Regions from separate parts of the Actinoalloteichus sp. GBA129-24 genome, predicted to be linked through region 3. Evidence: predicted binding sites of a transcription regulator. Region 3 holds the regulator's gene; each other region holds the start of a gene.
What was found. The regulator LexA, encoded in region 3, represses DNA repair genes until DNA is damaged. The targets are predictions, from matches to a motif close to CGAACACGTGTTCG.
Positions count from the first base shown of each region.

Region 1: UA75_RS25350 (YbaK/EbsC family protein) is a predicted target of LexA. The motif match lies at 2,310-2,323, and genes of this name have one in related genera.
Region 2: uvrA (excinuclease ABC subunit UvrA) is a predicted target of LexA. The motif match lies at 2,366-2,379, and genes of this name have one in related genera.
Region 4: UA75_RS30565 (phosphoenolpyruvate carboxykinase (GTP)) is a predicted target of LexA. The motif match lies at 2,264-2,277, and genes of this name have one in related genera.

Region 1 covers NZ_CP016077.1:5,908,690-5,912,898, forward strand. Annotated here, with positions in the region: gene UA75_RS25330 (hypothetical protein) at 1-738, opposite strand, end outside; gene UA75_RS25340 (maleylpyruvate isomerase N-terminal domain-containing protein) at 1,015-1,794, opposite strand; gene UA75_RS25345 (SAV_6107 family HEPN domain-containing protein) at 1,791-2,183, opposite strand; gene UA75_RS25350 (YbaK/EbsC family protein) at 2,382-2,888, shown strand; gene UA75_RS25355 (GNAT family N-acetyltransferase) at 2,942-3,454, shown strand.
Region 2 covers NZ_CP016077.1:5,214,629-5,218,837, forward strand. Annotated here, with positions in the region: gene uvrA (excinuclease ABC subunit UvrA) at 1-2,192, opposite strand, end outside; gene UA75_RS22235 (maleylpyruvate isomerase family mycothiol-dependent enzyme) at 2,621-3,367, shown strand; gene UA75_RS22240 (MBL fold metallo-hydrolase) at 3,533-4,209, shown strand, end outside.
Region 3 covers NZ_CP016077.1:1,911,915-1,916,123, reverse strand. Annotated here, with positions in the region: gene UA75_RS08700 (vitamin B12-dependent ribonucleotide reductase) at 1-167, opposite strand, end outside; gene nrdR (transcriptional regulator NrdR) at 353-835, opposite strand; gene UA75_RS08690 (LysM peptidoglycan-binding domain-containing protein) at 1,047-1,400, opposite strand; gene lexA (transcriptional repressor LexA) at 1,819-2,544, shown strand; gene UA75_RS08680 (hypothetical protein) at 3,027-4,007, opposite strand; gene hflX (GTPase HflX) at 4,126-4,209, opposite strand, start outside.
Region 4 covers NZ_CP016077.1:7,101,687-7,105,895, reverse strand. Annotated here, with positions in the region: gene UA75_RS30565 (phosphoenolpyruvate carboxykinase (GTP)) at 249-2,069, opposite strand; gene UA75_RS30560 (DUF6802 family protein) at 2,381-3,271, opposite strand; gene UA75_RS30555 (TetR/AcrR family transcriptional regulator) at 3,507-4,106, opposite strand; gene UA75_RS30550 (VOC family protein) at 4,207-4,209, shown strand, end outside.

The DNA.
Region 1 (4,209 bases), 3.2 Mb from region 3:
GGCCTCCCCCGCCGAGCAGTTCAGTTCGCCGGGTTGGAGTTGAACGCGGGCCGGCGTCCAGACGGCCGAGTCACCGGGCGCGACCCGCCCCAGCACACAGTCGTCGCCTGCCCGAAACGCCAGCCCGACGGCGCCGTCCGAGGCGGCGAGGTCGCGGGTGGACTCCTCCCCGGTGGACAGCCCGTCGACCACGGCACGGACCTGTTCCTCCGACACGGCCTCCCTCTCGGCCGCCTCGGCCAGGGCGTCGCTCAGGAGATCGGCGAACTCCTCGGGCAGCTCCGGCGTCGGCGGCAGCGGCGGATAGCTGATCGGCTCCGCGTCGGCAGGACAGTCGACCGGAAGCGCCCGGCCGTCCTCATCGTCGTCGCCTGCGAACACCAGTTCGTAGCAGCGGACGACGGTGGCGACCTGGGTCGTCTGTCCCGGCACGATCTGCGGTCGAGGCGCAGCCTCACCACGTCCCTCGGTCCGGATCACCAGCCGCACCGAGGAGGTCTCGCCGTCGCGGGCCTCGTCGAGGGAAAGCAGATCGACGGACTCCGCCGCCCGCCGCCCGTACTCCGCCGCCCGCGTCGCCGAGGAGTGCCGCAGCTCCACGCCCAGCTCTTGGGCGACGGCGAGGGCGGCGTTCTCGGCCGCCGCGTTCGCCCGCGACTCGACAGAGCAGCCTGCGGCCAGCACCGAGGCGCCGAGCACCAGGGCCGCTGCCGTCGTTCGTCGAATCGCTGCGTGCATGGCCTCAGCATCACCGATCCGAGGCAGTGGACACCCGAGACGGACGGAGATGTGACACGGTCGGCATCGGTGGAATCGGTGCCGGACGGCAGCACCGTTCGTCGCGGCAGCCCGAGGGCAGGGCTGTCGACGGGCCGCGCCGAGCCCGGCTCGGGCGGGATCGCCCGCCGTTGACGCGGCGGTCGGGTCGGGCCGTCACCTCCGCCGTCGCTGCCCGTCGCAGGCAGGCACCCGGCCCGGAGCGGCGGGCTGGAACCGCCGCTCCGGACCAGGGCTTCACCGGGTGGCCACGTTCAACAGCACCCAGAGCTGGGCGAGCGCGTCGGCGTCGCCGTCCAGGGTGACCGCCCAGTCCGGCAGCCTGCCCCAGAGCCAGAGGTAGACGGCGAAGGGATCACCGGAGACCGTCGCGTCGACGTCGGGCACCGCGTCCGCCTGCACCGCCCGCACCGTGGTCCCGGCGGCCCCAGCCTGGGTCAGCCAGACCCGCCCCCCGGTCCGCACGGCCACCGTCGCCGGGCGAGAGGCCGTGATGGCCAACTCGCCGAGCCGGTGATCGAACCACAGGGTGAGGACCTCGTCGACGCCGTCCACCGCGATGTCGGTGTCGACGTGATCGCACCGCAGGCCCGCGGCGGCCTGCACGTCGACCCGGTGCACGATCGTCTCGTGGGTCAGCCGTCGCGCCCAGAAGCCGAAGCTGGCGTCGGCGGGCCACCAGGTCGGGCAGCGCTCCTCCGGCCGATGGGCGGACAGCTCGCCCGCCACCTCGGCCAGCCCGGCCCGCAGGTACTCGGCCAGCCGCCGATCGTCACCCTGCCGGGGAATGTGCACCTCGCGAGGCGGGACGGGCGTCCCGTCCGGCGAGCGGGTCCAGTCGGCTGTGGAGCGGTAGACGTCGCCGAGGCGCCGCACCGTCTCGGCGAGAGTCAGCCCCGGGGAGCCGGGGACCGGGCTGTTCCCCGGCGCGCTGCCCACGCAGGACGCGAGCCGCTCGCCGTCGATGGACAGGACGTCGAGGAAACGCTCGTAGTCGATCGCCGTCACCCGCTTCATCGCCTGCCTCCCCACACTGCCGATTCGGCCAGCGCCAGGAACTGGTGGACCTGACGTTCGAGATCATCGGCGTCGCGGACCGACACGACCCGCAGGACACCGGCCTGCACGGCGGCCCGCCGGGCCGAGCAGGACTCGAAGAAGCCCGCCCATTCGGCGAACTCCGGCGCGGCCTGGGAGAGCAGCCACCACACGCTGCGCGGCCTGCTGAGGCCGGGCGCCGGGCGGGTCCTGGTGGCCAGCACCGCCGCGCCTGCCCGCAGGGCGCTCAGATAGGAGTGCAGGAAGCGGTCGTGGTGGCTCACCGCGCGGCAGGACTCGCCCAGCGCGAAGCGGGCCTGGTCGAGAAGAGCGAGCGCCGAGGAGGAGGGCGCGGGAGCAGGCCGCATCGCCGGGACTGTCCGAAGGGGAAGGACCTGATGGGCGGGCCCGGGGTGAATCACGGCGGAGTCGTACTGAACGGACACGGCGGCCTCCGAAGGGAGCTTGCTCGCGAGGACGAGTCGGACTGCATTCGAACTGATGTTCGAACATCCCCACACTAACCCGAGATGCCGACAACGCGCCAGGCGTGATCTGATGAACGGGTGAGCTCGATCGAGCACCCCGGTGTACGCAAGGTCGCGGCGGCACTGGCCGAGGCAGGCCTGCCCGATGCGGCGGAGGGCATTCGCGTCCTGGACGCCGACGTCCGCACGGCCGCCCAGGCCGCCGAGGCGGTGGGCGTCGACGTCGGCGCCATCGCCAACAGCCTGATCTTCGACGCCGACTCGGCACCGCTGCTGGCCCTGACCTCCGGCGCGCACCGCGCCGACACCGCGCTGCTCGCCTCGGCGATCGGCGTCGAGAAGGTCGGCCGAGCGACGCCCGAGTTCGTGCGCACCCATACCGGCCAGGCCATCGGCGGCGTCTCCCCGGTGGGGCATCCCGCGCCGATCACCACGCTGATCGACGCGAGCCTGGCCGATCACCCGGTGATCTGGGCAGCAGGCGGACATCCCAAAGCACTGTTCCCCATCACCTTTGCCGAGCTGGTCGCACTGACCGGCGGCCGGGTGCTGGCCGTCGCCGAAGCGGGGGGCACCAGCAGGTGAGCGCCGCCGCCGCAGCGGGCTGGGAACGCTTCGTCGAGCTGTCCGCCGAGGAGATGCGGCTCAGGCTCACCGAGGCACTCCAGGTCTACGTCACCGCGATGCGTTATCCCCCCAGCGCCATGCACCATCGGGGCCCGACCTGGCTCTCCCACGCCGTCCGCGAGGGCTGGCGCGGCGTCGCGGCCCTCGATCACCGGGGCGCGATGGTCGGGGTGGCCTACGGCTATCGCGGCGCCCCCGGCCAGTGGTGGTACGAACAGGTGAACCACGGGCTGCTCGACACCGGCCACGCCGCGGGCGCCCAGCACTGGCTGCCCGACTACTTCGAGCTGACCGAACTGCACGTGCTGCCCACGGCGCAGGGACACGGCGTCGGCGAGACGCTGCTGCGGATGCTGCTGGACCAGGCCGAGGGGGCCAACGTGCTGCTCTCCACGCCGGAGGGCCCCAGCCGGGCCTGGCGGCTGTACCGCCGTGTCGGCTTCGAGGACGTCCTGCGCAACTACCGCTTCGCGGGCGACCCCCGCCCCTTCGCGGTACTGGGCCGCACCCTGCCGCTGGACTGACGGGCTCCGCAGCCCGGTCGCTCGGTGATCGACTCGATCGCCGATTCTCGGCCTCCGCAGCTCACGCCGCCACCGTGGGACGGCGCTGCGCGTGCCGGGCAGGCAGGGACGGCAACGAGCCGATCAGGACCAGACCGAGAACGGTCTCGCTGGTGTGGGACGACTCCGCGAGTTCGAGATTCCGCGCCGTCAGCACAGCTTGCGGAACAACCCCGCGTGCGCGGGGAGGACCCCCCGACCACGACGTCACCCCCAACCGCGTACGGAACAGCCCCGCGTGCGCGGGGAGGACTGTCCTTCTCCGGAGGAAAGGACTCCGGGGTGCTGGGAACAGCCCCGCGTGCGCGGGGAGGACCAGTCGCATCTCCTCAACGAGCAGTCCGGCCTGGGAACAGCCCCGCGTACGCGGGGAGGACACTTGCTGACCTGGGATCTTACCGGACGGTAACCGGATTCTCATTCACTCCGGATAGGAGAGGAAACCGATCGGCAGGCACGAGGACCAGCCTAGCCACTCACTCGCAATCGCCGAGCGCCCCGGACCCGGACCCGGACCGTCGCGCCCGGGCGCTGCCGGCGGGCAGCCGATTCAGTCCGGTGGGATCGACGGATCGAACGGCTCCGCAGGGGATCTCGCGATCTTTTCCCGTCCGAAGCGAGCCAGGCCGAGGAGCGACGCGGGGACCGGGCCGAACCGACGGTGGCGGCCGTCGCACCGGAGTTCGGCTCTGCCCGGAACTCGCTCCGCCCGGCGT
Region 2 (4,209 bases), 3.3 Mb from region 3:
GCCTCGGTCGTCGCGGCGAACAGCTTCCTGACGTGATCGAAGACCCCGGTGTAGGTCGCGGCGTTCGAGCGCGGCGTGCGTCCGATGGGCGACTGGTCGACCTGCACCAGCTTGTCGACGTTGTCGAGTCCGGTCACCCGCGTGTGCCTGCCCGGCACCTGGCGCGCCCCGTTGAGCTTGTTGGCCAGCACCCGCGCCAGGATGTCGTTGACCAGCGTCGACTTGCCCGAGCCCGACACGCCCGTGACGGAGACCAGACACCCGAGCGGGAAGGACACGTCGATGCCGCGCAGGTTGTGCTCGCGCGCGCCGACGACGGTGAGCCGTCGCCTGCGATCGATCGCCCGCCGCTTGTCCGGCACCGGGATGGCCCGACGACCGGCCAGGTACGCGCCAGTCAGTGACTCCTCGTTGGCCAGCAGCTCCTGGTAAGAGCCGCTGTGCACGACCTTCCCGCCGTGCTCCCCCGCGCCGGGGCCGATGTCGACCACCCAGTCCGCGGCGCGAATGGTGTCCTCGTCGTGCTCCACGACGATCAGCGTGTTGCCCAGGTCGCGAAGCCTGCTCAGCGTCTCGATCAACCGGTGGTTGTCCCGCTGATGCAGGCCGATGGACGGTTCGTCCAGCACGTACAGCACGCCGACCAGCCCGGAGCCGATCTGGGTGGCCAGCCTGATCCGCTGGGCCTCGCCGCCGGAGAGCGTGCCCGCCGCCCGGTCCAGGGACAGGTAGTCCAGGCCCACGTCGAGCAGGAAGCCCAGTCGGGCGGCGACCTCCTTGAGAACGCGGCCCGCGATCATCTCCTCGCGTTCGCCCAGGGCGAGTCCTTCGAGGAAGCGGGCGCACTCCACGACGCTCATCGCGCAGACCTCGGCGATCGACTTGTCGCCCTGGTCACGGTGCGCCAGCGTCACGGCCAGGATCTCCGGCTTGAGCCGCGTGCCCCGGCAGGCCGGGCAGGGCACCTCCCGCATGTAGCCCTCGTACTTGTCCCGCATGAACTCGGACTCGGTCTGCTCCTGCCTGCGCTCCAGGAAGGGGATGACGCCCTCGAACGCGGCGTAGTACGACCGCTCCCGTCCGTAGCGGTTGCTGTAGCGGACGTGTACCTGCTCGTCGATGCCGTGCAGCACGGCCTTCTGCACGCGGGCGGGCAGGCCGCGCCACGGCAGGTCCATGCGGAAGCCGACCTTCTCCGACAGCGACTCCAGCAGCCGGGTGAAGTAGTCCGCGGTCTGGCCGGAGGCCCATGGCGCGATGGCGCCCTCGGCGAGCGACAGCTCGTCGTCCGGCACCACCAGCTCGGGGTCGACCTCCTTGCGCACCCCGAGTCCGGTGCACTCGGGGCAGGCGCCGTAGGGCGAGTTGAACGAGAAGGAACGGGGTTCGAGATCGTCCACGGCCAGCGAGTGGCCGTTGGGGCAGGCCATCCGTTCGGAGAACCGGCGCTCCCGACCGGCGTCGTGCTCGGGGAGGTCGACGAAGTCGAGCACGACGAGCCCGTCGGCCAGCCGCAGTGCCGTCTCGACCGAGTCCGTCAGCCGCTGCTTCGCCGAGGCCTTCACGGCGAGCCGGTCGATCACGACCTCGATGTCGTGCTTCTCCTGCTTCTTCAGCTTGGGCGGGTCGGTGAGCGGGTGCACCGCGCCGTCGACCCGCACTCGCGAGTAGCCCTGGGTGGGCAGCTCGGCGAAGAGGTCGACGTACTCACCCTTGCGCCCACGCACGACGGGGGCGAGCACCTGGAACCGGGTGCCCTCCGGCAGGTCGAGGACCTGGTCGACGATCTGCTGCGGGGTCTGCCTGCTGATCGCGTGGCCGCACGTCGGGCAGTGCGGCTTGCCTGCACGTGCGTAGAGCAGCCGGAGATAGTCGTAGACCTCGGTGATGGTGCCGACCGTGGAACGGGGGTTGCGGTTGGTCGACTTCTGGTCGATCGACACCGCGGGCGAGAGGCCCTCGATGAAGTCGACGTCGGGCTTGTCCATCTGCCCGAGGAACTGCCGCGCGTAGGCGGACAGCGACTCCACGTAACGACGCTGACCCTCCGCGAAGATGGTGTCGAAGGCGAGACTCGACTTCCCGGAGCCGGACAGTCCGGTGAACACGACGAGGCTGTCCCTGGGCAGGTCCAGGTCGACACCGCGGAGGTTGTGTTCGCGAGCGCCGCGAACGACGAGGCGGTCTGACACTGTGGTCCCTTCAACTGATCACGTGCCCGAGCGAGATGTCACCGGCCCGAGTCGGTCGAGATTTTCTGTGCGACAGGGTTGCGCACCCGCCGCAGACCTGGGGCATCGCGCTCGGCGAGTCGTACACCCGAGCGGGCGCAGGTCAGCCTCCATGCTAGGTCTGAGCACTGACAGGAACCGGTCTTCGTGACTGCGCGCAGAGGGGCAACCCGCCGTTGGAGTGCCTAGCCTCACATCAGCGACATAGATTGCGACCCTCTGTAATTGAGACGACTCGAAGTAGTGGGCAAGTCCCCGATCGGGTGCTTCCTACGTCAGTCGAATCAGGCATACGCTGGAGGTGCAAGGCACGTCCCCTGAAGTCGGGGAGAGAAGCAGTCATGGCAGAGATCCACCTTTCACATCCACAGCCTCTCGAGGAGAGCCTCGTGGCACCCAGGACGAGCGTCGGCGGCGCGGCAGCAAGCGCCGCGCAAGGCCTGCGCGCCCTGGAGGTCGCCAACCGGGCGTTGTTGGAGGTGGTGGAGAGACTGGATGACACGGTGGTGTCCGGGCCCAGTCTGTTGCCGAACTGGTCCAGGGCACACGTGCTCACCCATCTGGCACGGAACGCAGACGGCCTGGTCAACCTGCTCACCTGGGCTCGCACCGACGTCGAGCATCCGATGTATCAGAGCGCGGCCGATCGCAACGCCGACATCGAGGAGGGCGTCGACCGACCCGCGCGGCTCCTCGTCGAGGACGTCCGCGCGGCGACGGAACGCTTCGACGCGGCGGCGGCGGGCCTGGACGACAGTGCCTGGGCCGCCCAGGTCGTCGGACGCGGCAGGACGTTCCAGGCCGACGAGATCCCCTGGATTCGGCAGCGCGAGGTCTGGATCCACCTGGTCGACCTCGACGTGGGCCCGAGCATCGAGGACATTCCCGACGACCAGATCGAGCTGATGCTCGTCGACGTCATCACCCGGTATCGGGCCAGGGACGACGCGCCCCGCTTCGGCCTGCTGGTCGAGTTGTCGGACGGCACCGAGCGCACCTTCTTCATCGGCTCGGCCACCGACGACGGCCCGCCCGCCGTGCGTGGGAAGGCGAAGGCCGTGCTCGGGTGGCTCATCGGCCGCCAGGACGGCGCCGACCTGCTCGGCACGCTGCCGGTACTGCCGGAATGGGACTGACCAGGCAGGACCCGTGAACCGGCGCGGCCAGGCCCACCCCCCCGTCGAGCCGGTGTCACGCGAGGGTCTGCGGTGAGTCGGTCCTCGTCGGCCGGTGACACGTTCGGCCAGCTGCCTCAGGCAGCCCGTTCCGTCCGGCGAACACCGTGGTTCTAGGCTCGTGGGGTGGACGTGTCGCAGCAGTACACCGGTCATGTCGAGCCCGGCGGCCCGGCCGCGCGCCGTGAGCTGGCAGAACTGAGCATCACGAAGGTGTCGGTCGGTCCGATGGACAACAACGCCTATGTCCTGCACTGTCCGCGCAGCGGCGACGCCGTGCTGATCGACGCGGCTGCGGACCCGGAGCGGTTGTCGGACCTCCTCGGCCACGATGACAGCAGGCCTCGCCTGCGCACCATCGTCACGACGCACAGCCATCCCGACCACTGGCAGGCCCTCGGAGCGGTGGCCGGGGCCTACGGGACGAACCTCGCGGCGCACCCGGCCGACGCCGAGGCGCTGCCGGTGCCCCTGGACTTCCTGCTGGAACACGGTCACACGCTGGAGGTCGGGCAGTCCGAACTCGAGGTGATCCATCTGCGCGGCCACACCCCCGGCTCGATCGCCCTGCTGTACCGGGACCCGCAGGGCTCGCCGCACCTGTTCACCGGCGACTCGCTGTTTCCGGGCGGGCCGGGGAAGACGGGCTCGCCTGCGGACTTCGCCTCGTTGATGGACGACTTGGAGCAGCGGGTCTTCGCCGTTCTGCCGGACGACACCCGGGTGTACCCCGGCCACGGCGACGACACCACGTTGGGCGCGGAGCGTCCGCACCTGGCCGAGTGGCGGGCGCGGGGCTGGTA
Region 3 (4,209 bases):
ACCTCGTCGTAGGGATGGACTCCCTCGGTGGTGTGCACTCGGCGCACCCGAAGACGCGCCCCCGCGCCGTCGGCGGGCTCCCCCGAGGAGGACGCCGTGTTCGCCGCGTTCGCCGCCGACTTGGCCCGCTTGGACCGTGCCGGTGCACTCCCGACGGTCTCTGTCATGCCGCTCACTCTCATTCTCCAGGGCCCGACCGGACGATCCCCTCGTCCGTCCGACCACGACCCGGCTAGGTACCGCACTGTGTCGTCGCGCATCGGCCGCCCCGGATCGAGCCGTGGCGGTACCGCACTGTGATTCCCACCTGTCCGCCGAGAAGGGCCGCGACCACCGCCCGTCGGCGCGTCGATCAGACGAAGGCCTCTCCCGAAGGCCGCTCGTCCGCAGGGTCCGCCGTCCGCAGATCGGCGATCTCCTTCTCGAAGTCCTCCACCGAGGAGAAGGATCTGTACACGCTCGCGAAGCGCAGATAAGCGACCTCGTCGAGGCTGCGCAGTGGGCTGAGGATCGCCAGCCCGACCTCGTTGCTGGGGATCTCGGCGCATCCGGTCGCCCGGATGGCCTCCTCGACCCGATGTGCCAACTGCTGTAGCGCGTCCTCATCGACCGGCCTGCCCTGGCAGGCACGACGAACGCCTCGGACGACCTTGTCGCGGCTGAACGGCTCGGTGACCCCGGAACGCTTCACCACGGCGAGAACCGACTCCTCCACGGTGGTGAACCGCCGACCGCAGTCCGAGCAGGATCGCCTGCGCCGAATCGCCTGGCCGTCCTCCACCTCACGGGAGTCGACCACTCGCGAGTCGGGGTGCCTACAGAACGGGCACCGCACGATCCATCACCTCACATAACCGATCACCGAACAGCCAGTGTCGCTCTGCCACCGCATCAGCACGAGCTGTGGCAGAACCCCAATCTGTGGACACGTAAGCCCGTTGCGACCACAAGATGTTGGGGTAGAACCTAGGCTCCGATCGATCGGATTGCAAGTCGACAGGCGGTCCGACACGCCGGTTGTGACGACCTGACGCGCCGCAGCCGAATCACCCCCGCGCGTGGTCGCCCGCCGCGGGCACCCGCAGCACCCGGCCGACGCGTAACTCGGCGACCTCGGGGCCGTTGAGCAGCCGAATCCGGTCGACGACCTCGGCTGGAGCGCTGCCAGGAACCGCCCGCCTCGCTATCGACCAGACCGTCTCGCCCGCGCCCACCGTGGTGATCGTCGTCGCTTCCGGAACCGGGCCCGCGGAGGAGGGACGCGCGGCCCCCCAGGCCATGCCGAGCAGCAGCGCGACGAGCACCAGGACCAGCCCCGCCAGGCCGAGCAGACCGATCGGCCGGACCGGCCGAGTGGACGCGCCGAGGCGGGCCGCGGGAGCCGACCGAGCACGATGCATGCCGGAACCGCCCGCCGAACAGGACGACCCGAGGCGCAGCAGACGCCCATGGCGAGCAGACGCCCGCGCCGCACCCGCACGCCCGACGCGACGGACGGGCGCCCGAGGCGGCGCGGGCGCACACTGATCGCCGTGATCGCGTCGCGTGCGCTCGTCGGAGGTAATGGTCACGAGTCCTCCCGCGAAGGTCTTTCATGAATCGAACAGCTGTTCGATCGAACCCCTGTGCGATTTTCTACCACTGCATTCGCGGGAAGGCCAGCCCAAGGGGCGAATTCCTTCGAACAGGTGTTTGATCTTGCGTAGGTCACGAGTTACCGTTGTGGTCTCTTCACGAGCACAAAGCGTGAGAATGACTGATGGGGCACCCGAGAGGGTGGCGGGAGCAAGGCCTGCACGACAGGCCGGGAGGCACGAGATGGCACGCAAGACGACGGCGCAGGACACCGGCGGCGCGCGCGATGGCGCGGCGGTGCGTGCACTACCCGAGCAGTCCGAGGCCGCCTCGGTCGAGGCACTGACGCCCCGGCAGCATCGGGTGCTGGAGGTGATCCGGGAGTGGCTCGACCGCAACGGCTATCCGCCGAGCGTGCGTGAGATCGGCGAGGCGGTCGGCCTGACGTCGACGTCGTCGGTCGCTCACCAGCTCAGGACACTGGAGCGCAAGGGCTACCTGCGCCGCGACCCGAACCGTCCTCGGGCCGTCGGCGTGCTCCCCATCGACCGCGTCCCGCAGGCACCAGCCACTGCGGACCCCGACCAGGACGGCGCGCCCGTGTACGTGCCCATGCTGGGTCGGATCGCCGCAGGCGGGCCGATCCTCGCCGAACAGGCCGTGGAGGACGTCTTCCCGCTGCCGCGCGAGATCGTCGGCGAAGGCTCGCTCTTCCTGCTGAAGGTCGCGGGTGACTCGATGATCGACGCGGCGATCACCGACGGCGACTGGGTCGTCGTCCGCCAACAGCCCACGGCCGAGAACGGCGACGTGGTCGCCGCGATGATCGACGGCGAGGCCACGGTGAAGACGCTCAAACGACGCGACGACCACGTGTGGCTCATGCCGCACAACCCGGCCTACGAGCCGATTCTGGGCGACGAGTCGACGATCCTCGGCAAGGTCGTCGCCGTGCTCCGCAGGCTCTGATCGGCACGGGGGCAGCCGCTTCGGCCGGGGGTACCCGACGGACGCTCTCCGGGCACGTCGCGAGTTCGACACGTCGCGAGTTCGACACGGTGGCGGGGAGCAGGAGCACCCCGCCTGAGGGTCTTCGGCGGCCACGCCAGGACACCGAGCCGGTGTTCGCGGCGCGCCGACGCCGACGCGTGCTCGGGTGCCCGTTGCTGCGCTGCGGGAGTCAGCAGAGTGCTCCCACCGGTTCACCGCCACGAGGCGAAGCGGCCCGTGCTGCCGGGCGCACCGCACGCCCGGCGGACAACCGTCGGCGTCACATGCTCAGCGAGGCGGGCTCTTCCGCGGCCAGCCAGCAGGTCGGTTTGCGCGACATCCGGCCCGAGCCTGCTCGGACAAGCACCCGCACACGCACCCGGGCAGACCCCGCGACGCCGGCCGACCGCCCCGCTCAAGCGACCCGCCTCTCCGATTCGCCGAATCGACGGCCGCCCTGATCAGCACCTTGCGCCGCCTCCTCCACGGCGCCACCACAGCAGCACTCCCGCCGCCAGCGTCACTGCGGCCACGCTGATGCCGACCTGCCGCAGGCCGGGCGGGCCCTCTGACGACTGTGTGTCCGCCGGGGCGGCGGACGGCGGCGCGTCCCGTCCGGGTTCGGCGGGTTCGGCGGCCGATTCGGACGAGAGACCGGCCTCCCGATCCCGACGTTCCAGCTCCGCCGCGAGCAGCCCCGTGGCATCGGGGACCGCACGGATCGGCTGGTCGGCGCCCTCAGAGCCACTGAGCAGGGTCCCGTCGGGTTCCCACGCCACTGCCTCGCCCTGTGGCTCGTCCGGCAGCGGGATACGCAGCGGCTCGCCCGCCAAGGCACTCAGGACGTCTCCGTCGGGTGCGGGAAAGAGATAGGCATCGGTATAGGTGCGCAGGGCCACCACGGTCCCGTCTGGATGAACCGAACCGCCGGTGACCAGGAAGGAACCGACGAAACCCGGCACCGGGCCACCCGGTGTGTCGGAGCCGCTCAGCCGAACCGACCCGACCCGTTCCAACGGCACCGGGCCGGGAACGGCCAGCGGCTCGGCAGGACGATAGATCTCGGCGGGCCCGATCAATTCCTTCGTGACGATGTAGGGGACGCCGTCTCGACCGATCAGCAGCGCCTCGGCGTCGCGCGGCCCGTCGGGGTAGGTAAGCCGGTGCAGCGCCGCGACCCCGTCGGGCCGGATCGACACGAGGGCGACCGTCTCCCGCCGATGCCGGTTGTCACCGGTCTCCGCGACCCACAGGGTCCCGTCGGGGGCCATCGCGAGATCACCCACGTCGTAATGATCGACCCCGGTCGGTATCACGCGCTCGACGACGCAGTCCCGATTGACCACGAAGACCTGCACGAGCGGATCGTGATCGTTCACCATGTACCAGCGGTCGCCGTCGGACACCAGGCCCGACAGCATGGTGATCGCCGGGTCGGTCATCACGCACACCGGCTCCGGCGCGGGAACCGAGACGGCTGCCCAGGCCGAGGGCGCCGAGGTCACCATGCCTACGGCGAGCAGCGGCGCAACCCACTGCGCCGCCCTCGCCCCGACTCGGTCAGTACGCGGCAGGCTCCACGATCGAGTCGGACAACTCGGCGGCCAGGCTCGCGCCCACCCTCGCCCGGATCGTGGTGCCCTC
Region 4 (4,209 bases), 2.0 Mb from region 3:
ACACCAGTGACTCTCCGCCGCGCCAGGCATCGCCGACACCGCCGCCGTCGAATGCTCCGGTGGCCGTGAGCGTCGAACTGCACGCCACGGAGGACCACGACCGACCTGCTTCGTCGAAGGCCGGTCGGTGGTCCCCCGCAGTGCCCTGCCTGCGAGCGCTCACGCGGCAGACCGGGTGATGCCCTCGCATCACCCCAGGGGGCAGGCGGCCGTCCTGTCGATCGGCCGCCGTCGGGCAGGCACGTCGGTCAGCCCAGCCGCTGCCGCAGCGCCGCCAGCTCGTCGCGCATCGTGCTCGGCAGTGCCGGGCCGATGGTGTCGAACCACTCCTCGATGAGCGGCAGCTCGGCCCGCCACTCGTCGGCGTCGATCGCCAGTGCGGCCTCGACGTCCGCCTGATCCACGTCCAGGCCGCTCAGATCCAGGGCATCGGCGGCGGGGACCAGCCCCACGGCGGTCTCGGCCGCCGCCGCGTCGCCGTCGAGTCGCTCCACGATCCACTTGAGCACCCGGGAGTTCTCGCCGAATCCCGGCCACAGGAACCGGCCGTCCTCGCCACGGCGGAACCAGTTCACGTAGAAGATCGACGGCAGCGCGGCGGCGTCGGCCTGCTTGCCGAGGTCGACCCAGTGCTGGAAGTAGTCGCCCGCGTTGTATCCGATGAAGGGCAGCATCGCCATCGGATCACGGCGCACCTGTCCGACGGCGCCGGTCGCCGCAGCGGTCTTCTCGCTGGACAGCGTGGCGCCGAGGAACACGCCGTGCTGCCAGTCCCGTGCCTGGGCGACCAGCGGGACGGTGGTGGCCCGCCTGCCGCCGAAGAGGATCGCCGAGATCGGCACGCCCTGCGGGTCGTCCCACTCGGGCGCCAGCACCGGACACTGGTTCATCGGCGTGCAGTACCGCGAGTTCGGATGCGCGGCGGGCTCGCCTGCCGCGCCGTCGGCGGGCGTCCAGGCCTGCTTCTTCCAGGAGGTCAAGTTCTCCGGAGAACCCTCCATTCCCTCCCACCAGACGTCGCCGTCTGCGGTGCGGGCCACGTTGGTGAAGATGGAGTTGCCCTGTTCCAGGGTGCGCATCGCGTTCGGGTTGGTCTTCCAGTTGGTTCCCGGCGCCACGCCGAAGAAGCCGTTCTCCGGATTGACGGCGTACAGCCTGCCGTCCTTGCCGAACCGCATCCATGCGATGTCGTCGCCGAGCGTCTCCACCCGCCAACCGGGAATCGTCGGCTCCAGCATGGCGAGGTTCGTCTTGCCGCAGGCCGAGGGGAAGGCGGCTGCCACATAGTGGACCCGGTCGGCAGGCGAGGTGAGTTTGAGGATCAGCATGTGCTCGGCCAGCCAGCCCTCCTCCCTGGCCAGCGCGGATGCGATCCGCAGCGAGTAGCACTTCTTGCCGAGTAGCGCGTTGCCGCCGTAGCCGGAGCCGAAGCTCCAGATCGTCTTCTCCTCGGGGAAGTGGGTGATGTACTTGGTCTCGTTGCACGGCCACGGCACGTCGTCGGCGCCCTCGGCCAGCGGCGCTCCCACGGAATGCAGACAGGGCACGAAATCGGCGTCCGAACCCATTCGCTCGATTACTCGTCGACCCACCCTGGTCATGATGTGCATGGAGACGACCACGTATTCCGAGTCGGTGATCTCCACGCCGAACATGGGTTTATCGGCGGCCAGCGGACCCATGCAGAACGGGATGACGTACATCGTCCGACCACGCATCGAGCCGCGGTACAAATCGGTCATCACCGACTTCATCTCAGCGGGGTCCAGCCAGTTGTTCGTCGCGCCCGCGTCGGCCGGGTCTCGCGAGCAGATGAAGGTCCGCTCCTCGACGCGGGCGACGTCGTCCGGGTCCGAGGCGCACCAGAACGAGTTCGGCCGCTTCGGCAGCGGCACGAAGGTTCCGGCGTCGACGAGTCGCCCGGTCAGGCGATCCCACTCCTCCTGCGTGCCGTCACACCAGACCACCTCGTCTGGGCTGGTCAGCTCGGCGACTTCGTGCACCCACGAGAGCAGCCTCTCGTGGGTGGTCGGTGCGTGATCGAGGCCGGGGATCGCCAATGCGGTCATCGTCTCGTCTCCTGACTGGGCGGCGGCCCTAGGGGAGTCGCCTCGGCGGTGCCGCGGGTGGTCGTCGCCATTCACCGGGAATGGCTCGGTCCGCCCGGTGCGATCGACGGGCGTGGGGAAAAAGGGATGTCGTCGAGGCTAGCGCTCTTGACCAACACTGCTCTACGAGAACGTTGTCACATCGCTCACACGACCGATCAGGTTATCGATTCAGCACTCCAGTGGGTCACGCGTGTCGGAAACAATGCAGAAATATGAAAGACCCCGTATCCCGGCAAACGGGATACGGGGTCTTTCGGTTCAGTGGCGGGTCAGCCCCACTGCGCCTGGGCGTCCGCGCCCGCGTCCGCTGCGGGTTGGCTGAAGATTGCGGAGACGTCGTAGGAGCGCCGATCCGCGGCGCCGGTGTCGTCGTCATCGTCGTCGGCCCAGGCGTCGTCTGCCCAGGCGGCGTCGTCGGATGCCGCCGAGGAGAACGAGCCGCCCCTCCCGTCGGGCTCGCCGCCGAGGTCGATGCCGGACCCGCCGTCGGTGTCGAAGCCTTCGTCCGGGACGAAGTTGCCCTCGGCGTCGAGCCTGCCCGACTCGGTGATGATCCACTCGCCGTCGCCGACGTGCTCGGAGACGACCACCCGGCCGTCCGCGCCGAACTCGCCGATCATGTCGGCCTCTCCGTCGCCGTCCACGTCGCTGACCACCAGGATCGTGCCGTCGTCACCGGTGACCACTGCGGTGTCCAGCACTCCGTCGCCGTCGAGGTCCTCGGTGGGCGGACCTGCTTCGACGCCCCCGCTCGGCGTCTCGACGATCATCGGCGCACCGTCTGCGGTCACGTCGACGTCGTCGCCGGTCCTGCTGTAGTCGTCCTGGCCGTCGGTGGGGACGCCCGTCCCCGATCCGCCGATCGCGTCCTCGACGTCGGTGCCCACCCAGTCACCGGCCGCCTCGTCGTAACCGGCGGCCGACGTGACATCGCCGTTCTCGTCGAGCTTGACGAGCAGATCGGCGTCCCCGTCGCCGTCGACATCGGAGAAGACGGCATACCCCTCGTCCGACTCGATGACGACCGAGTCGTTGATGCCGTCGCCGTTCATGTCGTAGTTGGCCTCGGCGGTGTACTCCTCGCCGTCCACGGTGACCTTCAGATCGGTATCGGCCGTCGCGGTCGTGTCGGCCGAGCCGTCCGCGTCCTCGATGTACACAACGTCCCCCTCATCCTGGTTCCGCGAACCGCTCGGCTCTGCGAACTGTGTCGACGTTCTCGGGTTGGACTCGACGGGAGGCCGGTCGGTTCCGCGCCGTCGGCAGATCGTTTTCGTCGCCGCAGGTACGGCGGCTGCGGATGCCGTCGGCGTGCGAGGGTAGACACGGGTGCGACCTCGGTTCCAGCGCCGGGTTGTTCGTGGAGGCGGCGGCCGCCTGGACGAGCCGACGGGCTCAGCCGCCGACGCGCAGGGCGCTCAGCAGCCGGTCCAGGGATCGGCCGACCGCCACGAGGTCGCGCTCGGGGTCGTCCGAGCGCGCGAGCCACAGCGCCGCCTCGTTCATCGCGCCCGAGAGCAGCCGAGTGAGCGGTTCGACGGGCTGCGCCTCGATGACTCCCTGCTCGACGAGGCCGGTCAGGGCCTCGGCGAGATGGGCCCCGGAGGCCGCCTCGTCCAGCGCCCGCCAGTCGTGCCAGCCGAGGACGGCGGGCCCGTCGACGAGCAGGATGCGTCCTCTGGCGGGCGCGGCGCCTGCGGTCAGAAAGGCTTGACAGCCTGCGAGAAGCTGCTCCCACGGGGTGTCTGCGGCATCGGCGGCGGCGGCCACCTCGGCGGCGACCTCGTGCGCGACGTCGTCGACCACCGCGTGGAAGAGACCTGTCTTGCTGCCGAAGTGGTGGTAGAGCGCGCCCTTGGTGAGGCAGGCGGTCGTGGCGATCTCGGCGAGCCCGACGGCGTGATAACCCCGCTCGGCGAACAGGTCCCGGCTGATCGAGATCAGTGTTCTCCGGGTCTCCGCCCGCTGTCGGGCCTTGCTGCCTCCGGGGCTCATCGCCGCCGCCCTTCCTTGGAACACCTTGACATACCGAGGGTACGTGACTAGTTTTCGCTGGCATACCTACCGAAGGTATGTATCTGAGAGGACGTGTCTCGTG